One region of the Klebsiella terrigena genome, then DNA from elsewhere that is predicted to be linked to it. Evidence: predicted binding sites of a transcription regulator. Region 1 holds the regulator's gene; each other region holds the start of a gene.
What was found. The regulator PurR, encoded in region 1, represses purine synthesis genes. The targets are predictions, from matches to a motif close to CANGCAAACGTTTGCNTG.
Positions count from the first base shown of each region.

Region 2: the regulator PurR is predicted to act here: its motif matches at 3,746-3,763, upstream of HCK03_RS24495 (NCS2 family permease).
Region 3: the regulator PurR is predicted to act here: its motif matches at 1,674-1,691, upstream of purH (bifunctional phosphoribosylaminoimidazolecarboxamide formyltransferase/IMP cyclohydrolase).
Region 4: the regulator PurR is predicted to act here: its motif matches at 1,578-1,595, upstream of purL (phosphoribosylformylglycinamidine synthase).

Region 1 is NZ_CP050508.1:2,442,190-2,447,564, reverse strand. Features, by position in the region: gene sodB (superoxide dismutase [Fe]) at 1-222, shown strand, start outside; gene HCK03_RS11485 (MFS transporter) at 262-1,428, opposite strand; gene cydH (cytochrome bd-I oxidase subunit CydH) at 1,592-1,681, opposite strand; gene purR (HTH-type transcriptional repressor PurR) at 1,976-3,001, shown strand; gene punR (DNA-binding transcriptional activator PunR) at 3,018-3,929, opposite strand; gene punC (purine nucleoside transporter PunC) at 4,042-5,226, shown strand.
Region 2 is NZ_CP050508.1:5,220,938-5,226,312, reverse strand. Features, by position in the region: gene HCK03_RS24515 (EAL domain-containing protein) at 93-1,697, shown strand; gene soxS (superoxide response transcriptional regulator SoxS) at 1,682-2,011, opposite strand; gene soxR (redox-sensitive transcriptional activator SoxR) at 2,098-2,556, shown strand; gene HCK03_RS24500 (glutathione S-transferase family protein) at 2,815-3,483, shown strand; gene HCK03_RS24495 (NCS2 family permease) at 3,879-5,228, shown strand.
Region 3 is NZ_CP050508.1:5,312,835-5,318,209, reverse strand. Features, by position in the region: gene purH (bifunctional phosphoribosylaminoimidazolecarboxamide formyltransferase/IMP cyclohydrolase) at 1-1,564, opposite strand, end outside; rRNA gene HCK03_RS24900 (16S ribosomal RNA) at 2,204-3,745, shown strand; tRNA gene HCK03_RS24895 (tRNA-Glu) at 3,831-3,906, shown strand; rRNA gene HCK03_RS24890 (23S ribosomal RNA) at 4,124-5,375, shown strand, end outside.
Region 4 is NZ_CP050508.1:1,311,719-1,317,093, reverse strand. Features, by position in the region: gene purL (phosphoribosylformylglycinamidine synthase) at 1-1,503, opposite strand, end outside; gene mltF (membrane-bound lytic murein transglycosylase MltF) at 1,678-3,294, shown strand; gene tadA (tRNA adenosine(34) deaminase TadA) at 3,291-3,797, opposite strand; gene yfhb (phosphatidylglycerophosphatase C) at 3,858-4,481, opposite strand; gene HCK03_RS06300 (MurR/RpiR family transcriptional regulator) at 4,702-5,375, shown strand, end outside.

The sequences.
Region 1 (5,375 bases):
GCAGGCTGGACGTGGCTGGTCAAAAATGCCGACGGCAGCCTGGCAATTGTCTCCACCAGCAACGCCGGCACGCCGCTTACCGGCAGCGCTAAACCGCTGCTGACCGTGGATGTCTGGGAACATGCTTATTACATTGACTACCGTAACGCCCGTCCGAACTATCTGGAGCACTTCTGGGCGCTGGTAAACTGGAAGTTTGTCGCGGCTAATCTGGCGGCATAAAACTGCACCGCAGAAGGGGAAACCCTTCTGCGGTGATTATTAGCGGCTGGCAAAGGCCTCTTGCGGCCGTCCGCGACCGCTGAACAGCACCAGCATCAGCGCCACGCCGGCGATGATTGCCCCCATTACCGGAACAAATGCGTAGCCCAGCCCGCCGGAAATTACCGCCCCACCGGCCGCCGCGCCCAGCGCATTGCCAAGGTTAAACGCCCCGATATTCACCGAAGAAGAGAGCCCCGGCGCTTCGTGAGCCACGCGCATCACGCGCATCTGCAGCGGCGGCACCACGGCGAACGTCGCCGCGCCCCACACCACCATGCTGATGGCCGCGCCGACCTGCGACTGCGCCAGCAGCGGGATCGCCAGCATGATAACCATCAGCAGCAGTAAAAAGCCCTTCAGCGTGCCGGAAACCGAGCGGTCGGCAAATTTTCCGCCAAGATAGTTGCCCAGAGAGAAGCCGACGCCAATCAGCACCAGCATTGCGGTGACGAACAGCGGCGAAGCGTGGGTAATGGTATGCAGCACCGGCGAAATATAGGTATAGAGGGTGAACATCGCCCCGGCCCCGAGCACGGTGGTCAGCAGCGCGGAAAGCACCTGCGGCCGCATCAATACCGCCAGCTCCTCCTTCACGTTTGGCCGCTCCCCTGCGCTGCCTTTTGGCAGCGAGAACCACAGGCTGACCATCGCCACCAGGCCAAGGCCCGCCGTGGCGAGGAAGGACATGCGCCAGCCGATGGTTTCACCGAGCCAGGTCGCCGCCGGGACGCCGCCAATGTTGGCGATGGTCAGCCCCATAAACATGGTGGCTACCGCGCTGGCCTGCTTGTGCTTAGGAACCACGCTCGCAGCCACTACCGACCCGAGGCCGAAGAAGGCGCCGTGGTTCAGGCTGGTAATAATGCGCGAGAGCAGCAGCGTGGTGTAATCCGGCGCCATTGACGAGAGGACGTTGCCAAGGGTAAAAATAGCCATCAGGAAAATCAGCGCGCTGCGGCGCGCGCGGTGCGACAGCAGCAGCGTCATCAGCGGCGCCCCGACCATCACACCGATGGCATAAGCGCTGATCAGCATCCCCGCAGCGGGAATGGACACATCCACGCCTCTGGCGATAACCGGCAGTAATCCCATCGGGGAAAATTCGGTCGTACCGATACCAAACGCCCCAATGGCCAGCGCTAACAGGGGAAAGTTGATCTTCATGCAATGACTCCAGCAGACCGTCCTCAGCGACGGTATCTCATCAGAAGCGAAAAGCATGACATCAATCACAGAAAAACAAAAGTAAACGAAATGGCAAAAGATTTTTGCGAATTTGATAATAATGCGCGGAGATAGGGGGAAAGGAGCCTCTCCCCCGAAAAAATTAGTGCAGTACGGCGGTCAGCGCTGCGGCCACGATCAGGCCCAGAACAATAATCGTCGTGGTCAGCGAAAACTTTAAATCTGTATCCATCAATTTTCCCCCTGATTATCCCCACAAGAAAAGTGAGCCTGCTCATTTTTGCACAATATTGTATAAAAATCTTCTGAGATTTAGGGTGATGCACATTTTTACTCTTCCCCTTTGCCGCAAGATCGGACAAAATCCCACGCTAATTTGAAAGCGTATCGGCCATTGACCCCTTCCTGTCGTTCTGTGTCGTTTCCCGACGTGATGCAATGTTGAACATTGTACTCAGGGTGTGTATAGGCAAACGTTTCCGTATCGATAATCAGACGATCAGGTCAAGGTCTGGAGAGAGAAGTAATGGCAACAATTAAAGATGTAGCGAAGCGCGCAAACGTTTCCACTACAACAGTTTCACATGTAATTAACAAAACCCGCTTTGTCGCTGAAGAGACGCGCAACGCGGTATGGGCTGCCATCAAAGAGCTGCACTACTCTCCGAGTGCGGTGGCGCGCAGCCTGAAGGTTAATCACACCAAATCGATCGGTCTGCTGGCCACCAGCAGCGAAGCGGCCTATTTCGCCGAGATTATCGAGTCCGTTGAGAAGAGCTGCTTCCAGAAGGGCTACACCTTGATTCTCGGCAACGCCTGGAACGATCCGGAAAAGCAGCAGGCCTACCTGTCAATGATGGCGCAAAAGCGCGTCGACGGCCTGCTGGTGATGTGCTCCGAATATCCGCAGTCGGTGCTCTCCATGCTCGAAGAGTACCGCAACATCCCGATGGTGGTGATGGACTGGGGTGAGTCCAAGGCCGACTTTACCGATTCGGTTATCGATAACGCCTTTGAAGGCGGCTATATGGCCGGTCGTTACCTCGTTGAGCGCGGCCACCGTGAAATCGGCGTGATCCCGGGTCCGCTGGAGCGCAACACCGGCGCCGGGCGTCTGGCCGGTTTTATGAAAGCGATGGAAGAAGCGCAGATTAACGTCCCGGAAAGCTGGGTGGTTCAGGGCGACTTCGAGCCGGAGTCCGGCTACCGCGCGATGCAGCAGATCCTCAGCCAGCAGCATCGTCCGACCGCCATCTTCTGCGGCGGCGACATCATGGCGATGGGAGCGATTTGCGCCGCCGACGAAATGGGCCTGCGCGTTCCGCAGGATATTTCGCTGATTGGCTATGACAACGTGCGCAACGCCCGCTACTTTAGCCCGGCGCTGACCACCATTCATCAGCCAAAGGACTCTCTCGGCGAAGCCGCCTTCAATATGCTGATGGACCGCATCGTCAACAAGCGCGAAGAGTCGCAGTCTATCGAAGTTCACCCGCGGCTGGTCGAGCGCCGCTCGGTGATCGACGGCCCGTTCGTCGACTACCGCCGCTAATCCTGCCGGGCGTCGGCTATTCCGGCGCCCGCAGCCACTCCCGATTTAACGTTTCGCTGTCGCCAAGGTAGTCCAGCAGCCATGAGAGCGCCGGTGAGATATCGCTCTGCTGCCAGGTCAGGCAGCAGGCGGCGTCCGGGAACGGATTTTCCAGCGCCAGCGCCGTCCACTCACCGCTGTCGATCCACGGGCGGGCGAAGTGCGACGGCACCATGCCGATGCAGAGCCCGGCCGACAGGCAGGTTGCCGAGGCATCCCAGTCCGGCACCACCACCCTCTTCTGATTATCCAGCAGCCACGTCGTGCGCTTCGGCAGCGATCGGGAAGTATCTTCCCTGACCAGCGACGGCCAGTTGCGCAACGTGTCATCGCTCAGCGGGCCGTTCATTTTCGCCAGCGGATGGTGGCTGGCGACGACGCAGTGCCAGCTCAGCATGCCCATATCGCGAAAGGCGTAGCGTCCGCCGACCGGAATCGAGCGGGTCGCGCCGATGGCCAGCTCCACGCGGCCGTCGGCCAGCGCGTCCCAGACGCCGTTAAACACCTCCTGGAAAACAATCAGCTCGACGTCCGGAAAGTGGCGATAAAAATCGACAATCATCTGCCGCATCCGCGCCGGCTTCACGATATCGTCAACCGCGATCGAGAGCTGCCCGCGCCAGCCGTTGGCGATCTGCTGACACTGGCGGCGGGTGATCTGCATTTTTTTGATAACAGAACGCCCTTCCTGTAAAAACCACACCCCGGCGGGGGTGAGCTCAACGTCGCGGTGGCGACGTTCAAAGAGCGGAACGGCCAGCCACTCTTCGAGCTGACGCACGGTGTAGCTGACCGCCGAGGGTACACGATGCAGCTCCTGAGCCGCTGCGCTAAAGCTGCCGTTGCGCGCAACCGCATCAACCACTTCAAGGGAGTATTCTGACCACATATTCTGCCTGCAAATTTTTTGAACGCATGTAACAAATATTAGCGTTTCACAAGCCAGAATGCACTCCCTACACTCTGCGGCATCTTACCTGCATCAGAAGAAAGAGAACTTTATGCAACAACCTGGGAAAGGATTTTTGGTTTGGCTGGCGGGCCTCAGCGTGCTCGGCTTCCTCGCAACCGATATGTATCTGCCGGCGTTTTCGGCTATCCAACAGGATCTGAATACTTCAGCGGCCTCGGTCAGCGCCAGCCTGAGCGTGTTTCTCGCCGGTTTCGCCCTTGGCCAGCTGTTCTGGGGCCCGGTATCCGATCGCTATGGGCGCAAGCCGGTGCTGCTCAGCGGCCTGGCGATCTTCGCCGTCGGCTGCCTTGGCATGCTGTGGGTCGATGACGCGACCCTGATGCTGGCGCTGCGATTTGTGCAGGCCATCGGCGTCTGCGCAGCGGCGGTCACCTGGCAGGCGATGGTCACCGACTATTATCCTGCCCAGCGCACCAACCGCATATTCGCCACCATCATGCCGCTGGTGGGCCTCTCCCCGGCCCTGGCGCCGCTGCTCGGCAGCTGGCTTCTCGCCCATTTCGACTGGCAGGCTATCTTCGCGACCCTGTTTATCGTCGCTCTGCTGCTGATGCTGCCTGCATTACGCCTCAAGCCGGTGAGCAAGCCCGATAGCAGCACGCAGAAAAAACTCACCTTCCTGGCGCTGCTGCGCTCGCGCGAATACAGCGGCAACGTGCTGATCTACGCCGCCTGCTCCGCCAGCTTTTTCGCCTGGCTGACCGGTTCGCCGTTTATTCTGCACGACATGGGCTACGGGCCAACCGCCATCGGCCTGAGCTACGTACCGCAGACTATCGCCTTTTTAATCGGCGGATACGGCTGTCGTGCCGCGCTGCAGAAATGGCAGGGACAGCAGCTGCTGCCGTGGCTGCTGGTCGTTTTTGCCATCAGCGTTGCCGCCACCTGGCTGGTGGGCCTGCAGCAGGATGTCTCCATCGTCGCGCTGATGGCCCCCTTCTGCGTGATGGCTATCGTTAACGGCGCCATTTACCCGATTGTCGTCGCCCAGGCGCTGCGGCCGTTCCCTCAGGCGACGGGTCGCGCCGCCGCGCTGCAGAATACCCTGCAGCTCGGACTGTGCTTCCTGACCAGCCTGCTGGTGTCGACGCTGATCGCCACTCCGCTGCTCACCACCACCAGCGTGATGCTGGCCTCCATCGTGCTGGCCGGACTGGGATATGCGATGCAGCTGCGGAGCGCCCGTCTCAGCACCCAGTCGTCACATGCATAGAATGGTTTCAGTGATGTTAAGGTCCAGTAATTAGCCTGCTAATATGTTTTTATTGAAAGCCTTAAAATAGGGGCCTATACTGGATCCCGTATCACATAAATAGAAAGTTTATCGATATTAACGGGGGCAGGACGCCTCCCGTTTCACCA
Region 2 (5,375 bases), 2.8 Mb from region 1:
ATGCTAAATGACCGGGCGTTGTATAGGCGCAGGCATCTGCCATTGTGGACTTTTACCGTGATTAAGGCGTATCGCATGGATAAAAAGCGGAAATGAGTCGTAGCGCGCCGCATAAGGCGTTGAGAATATTAGGTATTACCCTGGTTATCCTGCTGCCAGTGGTGCTGGCATCGTGGCTTGCCCAACACCGGGCCAGGGTGGAAACTGACGACCAGCTCCGCGCGTTTTCTCAACTGGCGCTGCAGAAAACCGAAATGGTGATTCATGAGGTCGAGCAGGCGCGTAAAAAGGCCATGCAATATCAAGGGATAATATGTTCGCCGCAGCACCAGCGATATATGCTGGATATTGTTCGCAGCCTGCTTTACGTCGAAGATTTAATCTATGCGGAAGGCGCTGATTTCTTTTGCTCAACCGTCGTTCATCCCGATACGGTCTGGCATGTTGAGACGGCTAATTATATAAAAAAGCCGGATGTTGCCATCTATTACTATCGCGATACGCCGTTCTATCCCGGTTTTGCCATGACCTATATGCAGCGCGGTCACTATGTCGCGGTTATTAATCCGCTTTCCTATAGTGCGTTAATATCCAGCGATAGAGATTTAGCCTACGGCCTGTTCGATACCAAAACGAATCAGTTCTTCTCCGTCAGCAAAAATACCAACGCCGCGGCGTTACGTCCGCTGATCCGCAGTGAAGACACCTTTTTCCAGCAGGATCGCCGGGTATACACCGTTGCCCATTCGGCGAACCGCCCTATCGCGGTGATCATGTCCACCTCGCGCGTTGGCTATTATCAAAATCTATATGACCAGAGCATGCTTACTCTGCCGCTGGGCCTGATTGGTAGCGGGCTGATGTTAATGCTGTGGCTACGAACCCGGCGGCAGTATCACTCCCCGCGCAGCAGGCTGCAGCGCGCGCTGAGCCGTCGCCAGCTGTGCCTGCACTATCAGCCGATCGTCGATATTAAAAATAACCGCTGCGTCGGGGCCGAAGCGCTGCTGCGCTGGCCCGGGTGCGATGGCCCGGTGATGAGCCCGGCGGAGTTCATTCCGCTGGCGGAGAACGAAGGGCTGATTGCGCAGGTGACGGACTACGTCGTGGATGAGGTGTTTGCCGATCTGGGCGAATTCCTCGCCAGCCATCCGCAGCTGTACGTCGCGATTAACCTCTCGGCCACCGACTTCCACTCCGCGCGGCTGATTAGCCAAATTAGTGAAAAGGCGCAAAGCCACGCGGTATGCATCAACCAGATTAAAATCGAAGTGACCGAGCGCGGGTTTATTGACGTGCAGAAAACGACGCCGGTGATTCAGGCCTTTCGCGAGGCGGGATATGAAGTCGCCATCGATGATTTCGGCACCGGCTACTCCAACCTGCATAACCTCTCTTCGCTCAACGTCGACATTCTCAAGATCGATAAATCCTTTATCGATACGCTGACGACCCACGGCACCAGCCACACGATCGCCGAGCATATTATTGAGATGGCGCGCAGCCTGCATCTGAAAACCGTGGCCGAGGGCGTCGAAACGCTGGACCAGGTGAAGTGGCTACAGAAGCGCGGCGTCCGCTACTGCCAGGGCTGGCATTTTGCCAGGGCGATGCCGGTGCAGGAGTTTAAGCAGTGGCTGGTGAAGGCGCCAGCGCTGCTTAACGCCTGCGCGCAAACCCGTCAGGCGGAAATCTGATGGCGATAGTCGCTGGGCGTGCGGTCATACTCCCGGCGGAACACCCGTGAAAACGTCTGCTGCGAGACGTAGCCCAGATCCATCGCGATATCGAAAATCGGGCGCTGGGTGGTTCTGAGGGCTTCAGCGGCCAGTAACAGCCGACGTTGGCGAATGTAATCACCCAGCGTCTGATGCGTAACGGCGCGGAACATCCGCTGGAGATACCACTTCGAGTACCCCGATTTTTTGGCGACTACATCAATGTTAAGTGGTTGATCGATATGTTCATCAATCCATTCAATAAGCGTTTGGATAATATCCTGATGGGACATAAAGCGGCCTCTCTCTCAATTCTCGATTCGTCGTTTTGTCTGCGGGCGAGTATAATTCCTCAAGTTAACTTGAGGTAAAGAGCTTTATGGAAAAGAAATCACCCCGTATCAAAATGCTGTTGACCCCCGGCGAAGTGGCAAAACGTACCGGCGTTGCCGTCTCGGCGCTCCATTTCTATGAAAGCAAAGGGCTGATTCACAGCCAGCGCAATCCGGGCAATCAGCGGCGCTACCGTCGTGACGTGCTGCGCGCGGTGGCGATTATCAAGATTGCGCAGCGCATCGGCATTCCGCTGGCGACTATCGGCGACGCCTTTGGCGTGCTGCCAGAAGGCCACAACCTAAGCGCCAAAGAGTGGAAGCAGCTATCGTCGGTGTGGCGGGAAGAGCTGGACCGGCGCATTCATACGCTCACCGCGCTGCGCGATCAGCTGGATGGCTGCATCGGCTGCGGCTGCCTGTCACGACGGGACTGCCCGCTGCGTAACCCGGGAGACAAGCTGGGTGAAGAGGGGACCGGCGCGCGGCTGCTGGAGGATGATTAAAAAACTAAAGCGCCACAACAGGGCGCTTTAGTTGTTTTCCGGTCTTTGTCTTTCGCTCTATCCCGCTGGTTCACAGGAGGGTTTCCCCCGACATCGGCTCCCCTCAGTATTGCGCAACAAGTTGATGGAGGTTCCGGATTGCGCCGACACCTTAATTGTGGCACATCCCCTTAAATCCACCCGCTTATTTTGGCGAATTTTTCCCGTCATTCACCGCCAGTTCCTATAGTTAATTTGAACAAACGACGGGAGAGACCCATGCTGACGGTACATCACCTTAATCAATCGCGATCGCAGCGCGTGCTCTGGGCGCTGGAAGAGCTGCAGCTGCCCTATCAGATTGTCTGCTATCCGCGGCAGAAAAATATGCTGGCACCGCCGGAGTTAAAAAAAATTCACCCGCTGGGCAAATCTCCGGTCGTGGAGGATAACGGCTACGTGCTGGCGGAGTCCGGGGCGATCCTCGAATATCTGCAGGAAACCTACGATAGCACGCAGCAGCTGCGGCCGCAGGCGATGGCGGACAGGCTGCAGTACCGCTTTTGGCTGCACTATGCCGAAGGCTCGCTGATGCCCCTGATGCTGATGAAGCTGGTCTTTTCCAGCCTCGGCAAGGCTCCGGTGCCGTTCGGCATGCGCACGCTGGGCGGCGCGCTGGGGAAGGGGATGCAGAAGGCCTGGCTGGACCGGCAGATTGCGACCCACGCCGGCTTTATCGAAGATCACCTCTCCCGATGGCCGTGGTTTGCGGGCGAAAACCTGAGCATGGCCGATATCCAGATGAGCTTTCCGCTGCTGGCGCTGCAGTCGCGCGGCGGAATTGACGGGCTTGCGCACATCGCCCGCTGGACGCAGCGTATCGAGCAGCGTCCGGCCTGGCAGCGCGCCATTGAGCGCGGCGGCCCCTTTACGCTACCGGGTGCCTGAGGCATCACCTTTTACGATGGCCGAGGCGAATTGCTATCAGCGCAATACAAAAATGTTAGTAGATTGCGCATGGACGATAACGTTTGCGCATCGGCTGGTTATTTCCTGAACGTCATAAGCGAAATTTAGCGAAATACGACAAACTTCAGTTGAAAAGGGCCATCTAAAGGCTGGATAATCGTTTGCCTTATTATTTTGCTCGCTATTTATCCTGCTAACAGGGGGTGAGTAAAGTAATTTTGACCACCGTATTGTATGCGCGGAGTTAAACGTTTGCTTTTTTTGCAGCCCCCCTGGCGCTGCGATATATAGCACAAGGAGATCGCGTTGAACTGGCAGTGGATGGTCCACCACGCATACCGACGAATGATAAAAATTCTCAGGGGAAGTTTTCTATGTCTACGCCTTCAGCGCGTACCGGCGGTTCATTAGACGCCTGGTTTAAAATTTCGGCTCGCGGCAGCTCCGTGCGTCAGGAAGTTCTTGCAGGTTTAACCACTTTTCTCGCCATGGTGTACTCGGTAATCGTGGTACCGGGCATGCTGGGTAAAGCCGGGTTCCCACCGGCAGCGGTGTTTGTCTCCACCTGCCTGGTGGCGGGCGTGGGCTCTCTGGTGATGGGGCTGTGGGCCAACCTGCCGCTGGCAATCGGTTGTGCTATCTCGCTGACCGCCTTTACCGCCTTCAGCCTGGTGCTGGGACAGCAGATCAGCATCCCGGTTGCGCTGGGCGCCGTGTTCCTGATGGGCGTGCTGTTTACCATTATCTCCGCGACCGGCATTCGTAGCTGGATCTTACGCAACCTGCCGCAGGGCGTTGCGCACGGCACCGGTATCGGTATCGGCCTGTTCCTGCTGCTGATCGCTGCCAACGGCGTGGGCCTGGTCATTAAGAACCCGCTGGATGGTCTGCCGGTGGCGCTGGGTAATTTCGACAGCTTCCCGGTGATTATGTCGCTGGTGGGGCTGGCGGTGATTATCGGCCTCGAAAAGCTGAAGGTACCGGGCGGCATCCTGCTGACCATTATCGGCGTGTCGATCGTGGGCCTGATTTTCGACCCTAACGTTCACTTCTCCGGTATTTTTGCCATGCCGTCGCTGAGCGACGATAAAGGCAATTCGCTGATCGGCAGCCTGGATATTATCGGCGCGCTGAACCCGGTTGTTCTGCCGAGCGTGCTGGCGCTGGTGATGACGGCGGTATTTGATGCCACCGGCACCATCCGCGCGGTCGCGGGGCAGGCGAACCTGCTGGACAAAGACGGGCAGATTATCAACGGCGGTAAAGCGCTGACCACCGACTCCCTGAGCAGCGTCTTCTCCGGCCTGGTCGGTGCGGCGCCGGCGGCGGTGTATATCGAATCGGCTGCGGGTACCGCTGCCGGCGGTAAAACGGGCCTGACCGCGGTGACGGTTGGCGTGCTGTTCCTGCTGATCCTGTTCCTCTCTCCGCTCTCCTATCTGGTGCCCGCCTACGCCACCGCTCCGGCGCTGATGTATGTCGGCCTGCTGATGCTGAGCAACGTGGCGAAGATTGATTTCAACGATTTTGTCGATGCGATGGCGGGGCTGATTACCGCGGTCTTTATCGTGCTGACCTGCAACATCGTTACCGGCATCATGATCGGCTTCGCGTCGCTGGTTATCGGACGCCTGGTCTCCGGGGAGTGGCGCAAGCTGAACCTCGGCACCGTGATCATTGCCGCAGCGCTGGTTATCTTCTACGCCGGCGGCTGGGCAATTTAAGCGATTTATGCTGACAGCGGGCGGCTCAGGCCGCCCGTTTAATTTTTAAGCCACATCCTGTTTCCTTTTGCGTTAATCTGGGTAGCGTATCATTTCGAGACATGACGCCTCAGATGTAAAAAAAGAAAACGCAGCAAACAGGGAACA
Region 3 (5,375 bases), 2.7 Mb from region 1:
TGAAGATCATGGCGATACCGTGCTCGTCGGCAGCGGCAATCACCTCTTCGTCGCGAATAGAGCCGCCAGGCTGGATCACGCAGCTCACGCCCACTGCCGCGGCCGCATCAATGCCGTCACGGAACGGGAAGAATGCATCGGATGCCATTGCTGAGCCTTTCACTTCCAGGCCTTCGTCGGCGGCTTTAATTCCGGCAATTTTGGCGGAGTAAACGCGGCTCATCTGGCCTGCGCCTATGCCGATGGTCATATTCTCTTTGGCATACACGATAGCGTTGGATTTGACGAACTTGGCGACTTTCCAGCAGAACAGCGCATCACGCAGCTCCTGCTCGGTTGGCTGGCGCTTGCTGACCACGCGCAGCTCAGCGTGGGTGACCATGCCCAGATCGCGATCCTGTACCAGCAGCCCACCGTTAACGCGTTTGAAATCAAGGCCCGGTACGCGTGAGGTCCACTCGCCGCAGGTCAGGACGCGGACGTTCTGTTTCGCCGCGGTGATTTTCAGCGCCGCTTCGCTAGCGGACGGGGCGATGATCACTTCGACAAACTGACGGGAGATAATGGCCTGCGCGGTTTCAGCATCCAGCTCGCGGTTGAAGGCAATAATGCCGCCGAACGCTGAGGTTGGGTCGGTTTTATAGGCGCGGTCGTAGGCATCCAGCAGGGAATCGCTTACCGCAACGCCGCACGGGTTGGCGTGCTTGACGATGACGCACGCCGGCTCGCTGAACTCTTTCACGCACTCCAGCGCCGCATCGGTATCGGCAATGTTGTTATAGGAAAGCGCTTTGCCCTGCAGCTGCTGCGCGGTGGCAACGGATGCTTCCTTAATTTCTTCTTCTATATAGAAGGCGGCCTGCTGATGGCTGTTTTCACCGTAGCGCATATCCTGCTTTTTAATGAAGTTCAGGTTCAGGGTACGCGGGAAGCGGCCTGAAGCTTCCTGAGTTTCACCATGATAGGCCGGAACCATGCTGCCGAAGTAGTTGGCAATCATGCTGTCATAGGCTGCGGTGTGCTCGAAAGCTTTAATAGCGAGGTCGAAACGGGTGTCGAGAGTCAGGGAGCCTTCGTTGGCGTCCATCTCTTTAATAATGGCGGCGTAGTCGCTGTTCTTAACAACGATAGCGACATCTTTATGGTTCTTGGCCGCGGAGCGCACCATGGTCGGGCCGCCGATATCGATGTTCTCAACCGCATCTTCCAGCGAGCAGCCTTCACGGGCGACGGTCTGGGCAAACGGGTAGAGGTTAACGACGACCATATCAATAGGAGAGATAGCGTGCTGCGCCATGATCTCATCATCCTGTCCGCGACGACCCAGAATGCCGCCGTGTACTTTCGGATGCAGGGTCTTCACGCGTCCATCCATCATTTCCGGGAAACCGGTGTAGTCAGAGACTTCGGTTACCGGCAGGCCTTTCTCTGCCAGCAGGCGTGCGGTACCGCCCGTAGAGAGTAGCTCAACACCACGAGCGGAAAGAGCCTGCGCGAATTCGACGATACCGGCCTTATCAGAAACACTGAGCAGGGCGCGGCGGACTGGACGACGTTGTTGCATGGTATTAAATCCCCAGGATTTGAATATTACAGAGAGCGTTAGGTGAGTTTTTGCCTAAAAACTCACCTAACGCACCCAACCGGGCGTCCGTGTCATAGCGCGGCATTGTAACGAAAACGTTTGCGCAACGCTCGCGAATTTTTATCTTTCTCTTTGCAGGGGGAAATCTTTCCTTATCTCTCCTTATAGAAGGGCGCTGCGACGGCCTTTATAGAGAAGGATCGCCGACGGTCTGTGGATAATTCTGTGCGTAAGAGGGTATAAACCGGGGTTTTGCTGGGGAATGCAGCAGTCAGTCATTTTTCTGCAATTTAACTATTGCGGGCGCTCGAGAACTCCCTATAATGCGCCTCCATCGACACGGCGGATGTGAATCACTTCACACTAACTAGCCGGTTCGGTTGAAGAGAAAAATCCTGAATTAAGGGGTTGACTCTGAAAGAGGAAAGCGTAATATACGCCACCTCGCAACGGTGAGCGAAAGCCGCGTTGCACTGCTCTTTAACAATTTATCAGACAATCTGTGTGGGCACTCAAAGTGACATGGATTCTTAACGTCCTCGGACGAAAAATGAATACCAAGTCTCTGAGTGAACATACGTAATTCATTACGAAGTTTAATTCACGAGCATCAAACTTAAATTGAAGAGTTTGATCATGGCTCAGATTGAACGCTGGCGGCAGGCCTAACACATGCAAGTCGAGCGGTAGCACAGAAGAGCTTGCTCTTTGGGTGACGAGCGGCGGACGGGTGAGTAATGTCTGGGAAACTGCCTGATGGAGGGGGATAACTACTGGAAACGGTAGCTAATACCGCATAACGTCGCAAGACCAAAGTGGGGGACCTTCGGGCCTCATGCCATCAGATGTGCCCAGATGGGATTAGCTAGTAGGTGAGGTAATGGCTCACCTAGGCGACGATCCCTAGCTGGTCTGAGAGGATGACCAGCCACACTGGAACTGAGACACGGTCCAGACTCCTACGGGAGGCAGCAGTGGGGAATATTGCACAATGGGCGCAAGCCTGATGCAGCCATGCCGCGTGTATGAAGAAGGCCTTCGGGTTGTAAAGTACTTTCAGCGAGGAGGAAGGCGTTAAGGTTAATAACCTTGACGATTGACGTTACTCGCAGAAGAAGCACCGGCTAACTCCGTGCCAGCAGCCGCGGTAATACGGAGGGTGCAAGCGTTAATCGGAATTACTGGGCGTAAAGCGCACGCAGGCGGTCTGTCAAGTCGGATGTGAAATCCCCGGGCTCAACCTGGGAACTGCATCCGAAACTGGCAGGCTAGAGTCTTGTAGAGGGGGGTAGAATTCCAGGTGTAGCGGTGAAATGCGTAGAGATCTGGAGGAATACCGGTGGCGAAGGCGGCCCCCTGGACAAAGACTGACGCTCAGGTGCGAAAGCGTGGGGAGCAAACAGGATTAGATACCCTGGTAGTCCACGCTGTAAACGATGTCGACTTGGAGGTTGTTCCCTTGAGGAGTGGCTTCCGGAGCTAACGCGTTAAGTCGACCGCCTGGGGAGTACGGCCGCAAGGTTAAAACTCAAATGAATTGACGGGGGCCCGCACAAGCGGTGGAGCATGTGGTTTAATTCGATGCAACGCGAAGAACCTTACCTACTCTTGACATCCAGAGAACTTAGCAGAGATGCTTTGGTGCCTTCGGGAACTCTGAGACAGGTGCTGCATGGCTGTCGTCAGCTCGTGTTGTGAAATGTTGGGTTAAGTCCCGCAACGAGCGCAACCCTTATCCTTTGTTGCCAGCGGTTCGGCCGGGAACTCAAAGGAGACTGCCAGTGATAAACTGGAGGAAGGTGGGGATGACGTCAAGTCATCATGGCCCTTACGAGTAGGGCTACACACGTGCTACAATGGCATATACAAAGAGAAGCGACCTCGCGAGAGCAAGCGGACCTCATAAAGTATGTCGTAGTCCGGATCGGAGTCTGCAACTCGACTCCGTGAAGTCGGAATCGCTAGTAATCGTGGATCAGAATGCCACGGTGAATACGTTCCCGGGCCTTGTACACACCGCCCGTCACACCATGGGAGTGGGTTGCAAAAGAAGTAGGTAGCTTAACCTTCGGGAGGGCGCTTACCACTTTGTGATTCATGACTGGGGTGAAGTCGTAACAAGGTAACCGTAGGGGAACCTGCGGTTGGATCACCTCCTTACCTAAAAGAACCTGCCTTTGTAGTGCTCACACAGATTGTCTGATGAAAAGTAAATAGCAAGGCGTCTTGCGATTGAGACTTCAGTGTCCCCTTCGTCTAGAGGCCCAGGACACCGCCCTTTCACGGCGGTAACAGGGGTTCGAATCCCCTAGGGGACGCCACTTGCTGGTTTGTGAGTGAAAGTCGCCGACCCCCATATCTCAAAACTAACTCAGTGAGTTATGTTTGAGATATTTGCTCTTTAAAAATCTGGATCAAGCTGAAAATTGAAACGACACACTGTTTCCTTTCTCCGTAATAAGAAAGGAAAAACGGTGTGTTCGAGTCTCTCAAATTTTCACAACACGACCTGTTTTACGAAACAGCTTCGGGTTGTGAGGTTAAGCGACTAAGCGTACACGGTGGATGCCCTGGCAGTCAGAGGCGATGAAGGACGTGCTAATCTGCGATAAGCGTCGGTAAGGTGATATGAACCGTTATAACCGGCGATTTCCGAATGGGGAAACCCAGTGTGTTTCGACACACTATCGTTAAGTGAATACATAGCTTAACGAAGCGAACCGGGGGAACTGAAACATCTAAGTACCCCGAGGAAAAGAAATCAACCGAGATTCCCCCAGTAGCGGCGAGCGAACGGGGAACAGCCCAGAACCTGAATCAGTTTGTGTGTTAGTGGAAGCGTCTGGAAAGTCGCAGGGTACAGGGTGATACTCCCGTACACTAAAATGCACATTCTGTGAGTTCGAAGAGTAGGGCGGGACACGTGGTATCCTGTCTGAATATGGGGGGACCATCCTCCAAGGCTAAATACTCCTGACTGACCGATAGTGAACCAGTACCGTGAGGGAAAGGCGAAAAGAACCCCGGCGAGGGGAGTGAAACAGAACCTGAAACCGTGTACGTACAAGCAGTGGGAGCCTCTTTTATGGGGTGACTGCGTACCTTTTGTATAATGGGTCAGCGACTTATATTCTGTAGCAAGGTTAACCGTATAGGGGAGCCGCAGGGAAACCGAGTCTTAACTGGGCGTTAAGTTGCAGGGTATAGACCCGAAACCCGGTGATCTAGCCATGGGCAGGTTGAAGGTTGGGTAACACTAACTGGAGGACCGAACCGACTAATGTTGAAAAATTAGCGGATGACTTGTGGCTGGGGGTGAAAGGCCAATCAAACCGGGAGATAGCTGGTTCTCCCCGAAAGCTATTTAGGTAGCGCCTCGTGAACTCATCTTCGGGGGTAGAGCACTGTTTCGGCTAGGGGGTCATCCCGACTTACCAACCCGATGCAAACTACGAATACCGAAGAATGTTATCACGGGAGACACACGGCGGGTGCTAACGTCCGTCGTGAAGAGGGAAACAACCCAGACCGCCAGCTAAGGTCCCAAAGTCATGGTTAAGTGGGAAACGATGTGGGAAGGCACAGACAGCCAGGATGTTGGCTTAGAAGCAGCCATCATTTAAAGAAAGCGTAATAGCTCACTGGTCGAGTCGGCCTGCGCGGAAGATGTAACGGGGCTAAACCATGCACCGAAGCTGCGGCAGCGACGCTTAGGCGTTGTTGGGTAGGGGAGCGTTCTGTAAGCCGTTGAAGGTGGCCTGTGAGGGTTGCTGGAGGTATCAGAAGTGCG
Region 4 (5,375 bases), 1.1 Mb from region 1:
GTGGATAAACAGAATCGGGTTGGCGTCGCCCAGCTGCCAGCAGCGGTCAATGACCTCCTGGCAGCGACGTTCCATTTCCGGGTTGTCGCGCTGGACGGAGGCGAAATCGAGGTCCGCATCAGACTGACCGGATGCCATAGACGAGGCCGCACCGCCGCCGAGGCCAATGTTCATCGCCGGGCCGCCGAGCACGATAAGCTTCGCCCCAACGATAATTTCGCCTTTCTGGACATGATCGGCGCGGATGTTGCCGATGCCGCCAGCCAGCATGATCGGCTTGTGGTAGCCGCGCAGCTCTTCACCGTTGTGGCTGGTCACCTTTTCTTCATAGGTGCGGAAGTAGCCGTTCAGCGCCGGACGACCAAATTCGTTGTTAAACGCCGCGCCGCCCAGCGGACCGTCGGTCATGATATCCAGCGCGGTCACGATGCGGTCCGGTTTGCCAAAGTCTTCTTCCCACGGCTGTTCAAAGCCCGGGATGCGCAGGTTAGAGACCGAGAACCCGACCAGGCCCGCTTTGGGTTTCGCCCCGCGTCCGGTTGCGCCTTCATCGCGGATTTCACCGCCGGAACCGGTCGCTGCGCCCGGCCACGGAGAAATCGCCGTCGGGTGGTTGTGCGTTTCTACCTTCATCAGGATATGCGCCGCTTCCTGATGGTAGTCATAAATCCCGTCCTGATGGCTGGCGAAGAAGCGCCCGACCTCAGAACCTTCCATGACCGCGGCGTTGTCTTTGTAAGCGGACAGAACGTAGTCCGGGGTCTTCTCAAAGGTATTTTTGATCATCTTAAACAGCGACTTCGGCTGCTGTTCGCCGTCGATGACCCAATCGGCGTTAAAAATCTTGTGGCGGCAGTGCTCGGAGTTGGCCTGCGCGAACATATACAGTTCGATATCGTTCGGGTTACGGCCCAGCGTTTTGAAAGCATCCTGCAGGTAGTCGATTTCGTCATCCGCCAGCGCCAGCCCCAGACGGAGGTTAGCGTCAATTAGCGCCTGACGGCCCTGGCCCAGCAGATCGACGCTGGTGACAGGCTTAGGCTGATGCTGAGCGAACAGCTTCGCGCCCTCTTCCAGCGCGTCGAATACGCTTTCCATCATTCGGTCGTGCAGCTCATCTGCAACAACGGCCCACTGCTCTGCGCTCAGCGTGCTGGCTTCAACGTAGTACGCTACGCCGCGCTCAAGGCGCACAACCTGTGCCAGGCCGCAGTTATGGGCGATATCGGTAGCTTTAGAAGACCAGGGGGAGATGGTGCCAGGGCGGGGGGTGACGAGCAGTAATTTACCGGTTGGGGTATGGCTACTTAAGCTTGGGCCATACTTGAGCAGTCGTGCCAGCCTCTCGCGATCCTCACCGCCGAGCGGGGCGTTCAGGTCGGCAAAATGAACATACTCTGCATATATTGTGCTTACCGGTATGTTGGCCGCCTGGAAACGTGCCAGCAGTTTATTGATACGAAATGCCGACAGTGCAGGTGAACCACGCAAAATTTCCATCATAAGTCTCTCGTCTTCGAAGCTTTCAATATGAGCCAGGGGGGAAACGGGCGCTATTATAGTGAATCCTGCGCCCTGACGAAACCGTTTGCGTGGAAATAAAATCATTCGTCGCGTTTATCATTAAATGTGACCTCTATCGCGAATAAGTTGCCAACTGGCGCATTCTTAAGCAAAATGCCGCTCATTCAACGACAACCTTTTACTTTTTCCGGTCATAGTCTGCTGAGGAACATAGAGCTGCAGAAGATTAACTATCTGAAAAAACTAAAGATTAATTATCTGCTCATCGGCATTGTTACCTTATTGCTGGCGGCTGCCCTGTGGCCGTCGATCCCGTGGTCGGGCAAACCAGAGAACCGCGTGGCGGGAATTATGTCGCGCGGGGAGCTGCGCATCAGCACCATCAATTCGCCGATGACCTTTGCGACCATCAATGACAAAACCTACGGTCTTGATTACGAGCTGGCGCAGCAGTTCGCCGACTACCTCGGCGTAAAGCTGAAGATCACCGTTCGGCAGAATATCAGCCAGCTGTTTGACGATCTGGACAACGGGAAGGCCGACATGCTCGGCGCCGGGCTGGTCTATAACTCCGAGCGGGTGAAGAACTATCAGCCGGGACCGAGCTACTACTCCGTATCGCAGCAGCTGGTCTACCGGGTCGGCAGCCCCCGCCCGCGCACCCTTGCTGGCCTCAATGCCGACCAGCTGGCTATCGCGCCGGGCCACGTCGCCATTAACGACCTGCAGAGCCTGAAGGAGAGCAAATACCCCGATCTCAGCTGGCGCGTCGATGAAAAGCGCGGCACCACGGCGCTAATGCAGGCGGTGATCGATGGCGATCTGAGCTACACCATCGCCGATTCCGTGGCGGTCAGCCTGTTTCAGCGCGTGCATCCTGAGCTGGCGGTCGCGCTGGATATCAGCGATGAGCAGCCGGTGACCTGGTTTAGCATCAAGGGCGAAGACAACTCGCTCTCGGCGGCGATGCTCGATTTCTTCAACAACATTAATGAAGACGGCACCCTGGCGCGGCTGGAAGAGAAGTATCTCGGGCACGGCAACGATTTCGATTATGTCGATACGCGCACCTTCCTGCGGGCGGTAGAGAATGTCCTGCCGGACCTGCAGCCGATGTTTGAAAAGTACGCCCGTCAGATCGACTGGCGCCTGCTGGCGGCGATTGCCTGGCAGGAGTCGCACTGGGATCCGCAGGCGACCTCACCGACCGGGGTTCGCGGGATGATGATGCTCACCAGAAACACCGCTCAGAGCCTGGGATTAACCGACCGCACCGATGCCGAGCAGAGCGTCAACGGCGGCATGCGCTATCTGCAGGATATGATGAACAAGGTTCCGGATTCGGTCCCCAAAGATGAGCGGATCTGGTTTGCGCTGGCGGCGTACAATATGGGCTACGCGCATATTCTCGACGCCATCGCCCTGACGAAAAAACAGCAAGGGAATCCCAACAGCTGGGCGGACGTGAAGCAGCGCCTGCCGCTTCTCAGCCAAAAATCCTACTACAGCAGGCTGAAATACGGCTACGCGCGGGGCCATGAAGCGTACGCTTACGTCGAGAACATTCGCAAATACCACATTAGCCTGGTCGGCTATCTGTCCGAGAAGGAGAGGAAGGACCAGCAGGCGCTGGCGATGGCCGGTGACTATCCGGCGGTTATGCCGGATGAGGTAGATAAAAAGGAAGAGCAGACGCTACCGTTTTTCAAATTCCGCACCGAAGCGCTGGTCGATAACGCCAGGTTCAAAATCCCCGGGCTGAACCACTAGCTCTCGTCCGCCTGGCGCGCCTTTTTCAGCGCCTTTTTCTCTTCCCGCCGCCAGCGGAAAAAATCGCTCAGCATGGCCGAACACGACTCGGCGAGAACGCCTTCAGCGATCTCAACCCGATGGTTCATCCCCGGATGGTGCAGCACGTCGATAAGCGATCCGGCGGCGCCGGTTTTCGCATCCCGGGCGCCAAATACCAGCCGCGAGATGCGGCTATGCACCATCGCCCCGGCGCACATCACGCACGGCTCGAGGGTCACGTACAGCGTGGCGTCAATCAGGCGGTAGTTTTGCAGCACCAGCCCACCCTGGCGTATGGCCATGATCTCGGCGTGCGCGGTCGGATCGTGGCGGCCGATCGGCCGATTCCAGCCCTCGCCGATGACCTGGTTATTGTGTACCAGCACGGCACCCACCGGCACCTCGCCCTCTTCCCAGGCGCGTTTAGCCAGCGTCAAAGCGTGACGCATCCAGTATTCATCATTGCGTTCATGGTCAGACAAAGCGGGACTCCTGTGCAAAAGCGGGGCGCATTATACATGGCGGCCGCGCATTAGACACTATCACTCTAGCTGATGCAGATCGCCCTGCGGCGTCACCCGCCAGCGATGCTGGCAAAAGCAGAGCAGCGGATTATCCTGCTCGCTGTCGCTGTAGCCGCTATACAGCCGCAGCGGCGCGCCAATTTTTTGCTCCAGCTGCACCACTTTTTCATGCCCCAGGCAGCGCAGAGTCAGGACCCAGCCGCCGTAGCGACGCGCCATTCTGCTGGCGATGAGGTTCACTCTCGGTAGCCAGGGCGTATCAAAATAGACCTGCTCCACCAGCGACTGCGGTGAACCGGTGATCAGCCAGACGTCGGCATCGGTGCTGGTCAAATAGCCCGTTAGCCGGGCATGCACCACCGGGAACGCCGTCACGTGCTGGCGAAACCAGCGGACAAAGTTCGCCTCAAGACGCTTGAGCTTCGCCTCGCAGCGCCCGCAGGTGGAGGCCCACAGCAGCAGGCTCATCGGCCAGCGCGCCGCCCTGCCGTTGACCAGCAGCCCGCCGAGGATAACCGGCAGCAAAAGCAGTACCGGCAGCAGATTCAGGGGCTGATGACGCAGGACGTAGCGTATGAAGCTGCCAAACATATCCTGCTGGTGCAGGGTTCCATCAAGATCAAAAAAGACCACCCGACGCATAGCGCTATTCAAACTCAACCTCTTCTTTTGGTCATTCCGGCTGCCCGTTAGCTTACCAGCCTTGCACCCTTAATATTAAAAACATCTGCGAGCGTTGAATTTAGGTTAAGGTCGTTGATTAATAAATCTCAGCGCCAGAATTTTTAATTCGCCATAATCCTCTTATAATCGAATACAAAATTCTTTCAGCAGAGGGTGAAGGCTGTCCTCAGGAAAACCTATGAACTGTTTAATCCGCATTCGCCAGCGCTACCCGTCGCTGGCGGCAAGCGATAAAAAGCTGGCTGATTTTATCCTCGCCCAGCCGGACCAGACCCGGCACCTCAGCTCGCAGCAGCTGGCGGGTGAAGCGGGCGTCAGCCAGTCGAGCGTGGTGAAATTCGCCCAGAAGATGGGCTTCAAAGGTTTCCCGGCCCTGAAGCTGGCGCTGAGCGAAGCGCTGGCCAGCGCCCCCGACCCGCAGTCGGTCCCGGTGCATAACCAGATCCTCGGCGACGATCCGCTGCGTCTGGTGGGCGAAAAGCTGATTAAGGATAACGTGGCGGCGATGCACGCCTCGCTGGACGTTAACAGCGAAGAGAAGCTGCTGGAGGCCGTTGCGCTGCTGCGTACCGCTCGCCGGGTCATTATTACCGGCATCGGCGCCTCGGGCCTGGTGGCGCGCAACTTCAGCTGGAAGCTGATGAAAATTGGCGTCAACGCCGTCGCCGAGCAGGATATGCACGCCCTGCTGGCCACCGTCCAGGCGATGTCGCCAGACGATCTGCTGTTCGCCATCTCCTACTCCGGCGAACGCCGGGAAATCAACATGGCGGCGGCGGAAGCCCTGCGCGTTGGCTGCCGGATCCTCGCGATCACCGGCTTCAGCCCCAACGCGCTGCAGCAGCAGGCCTC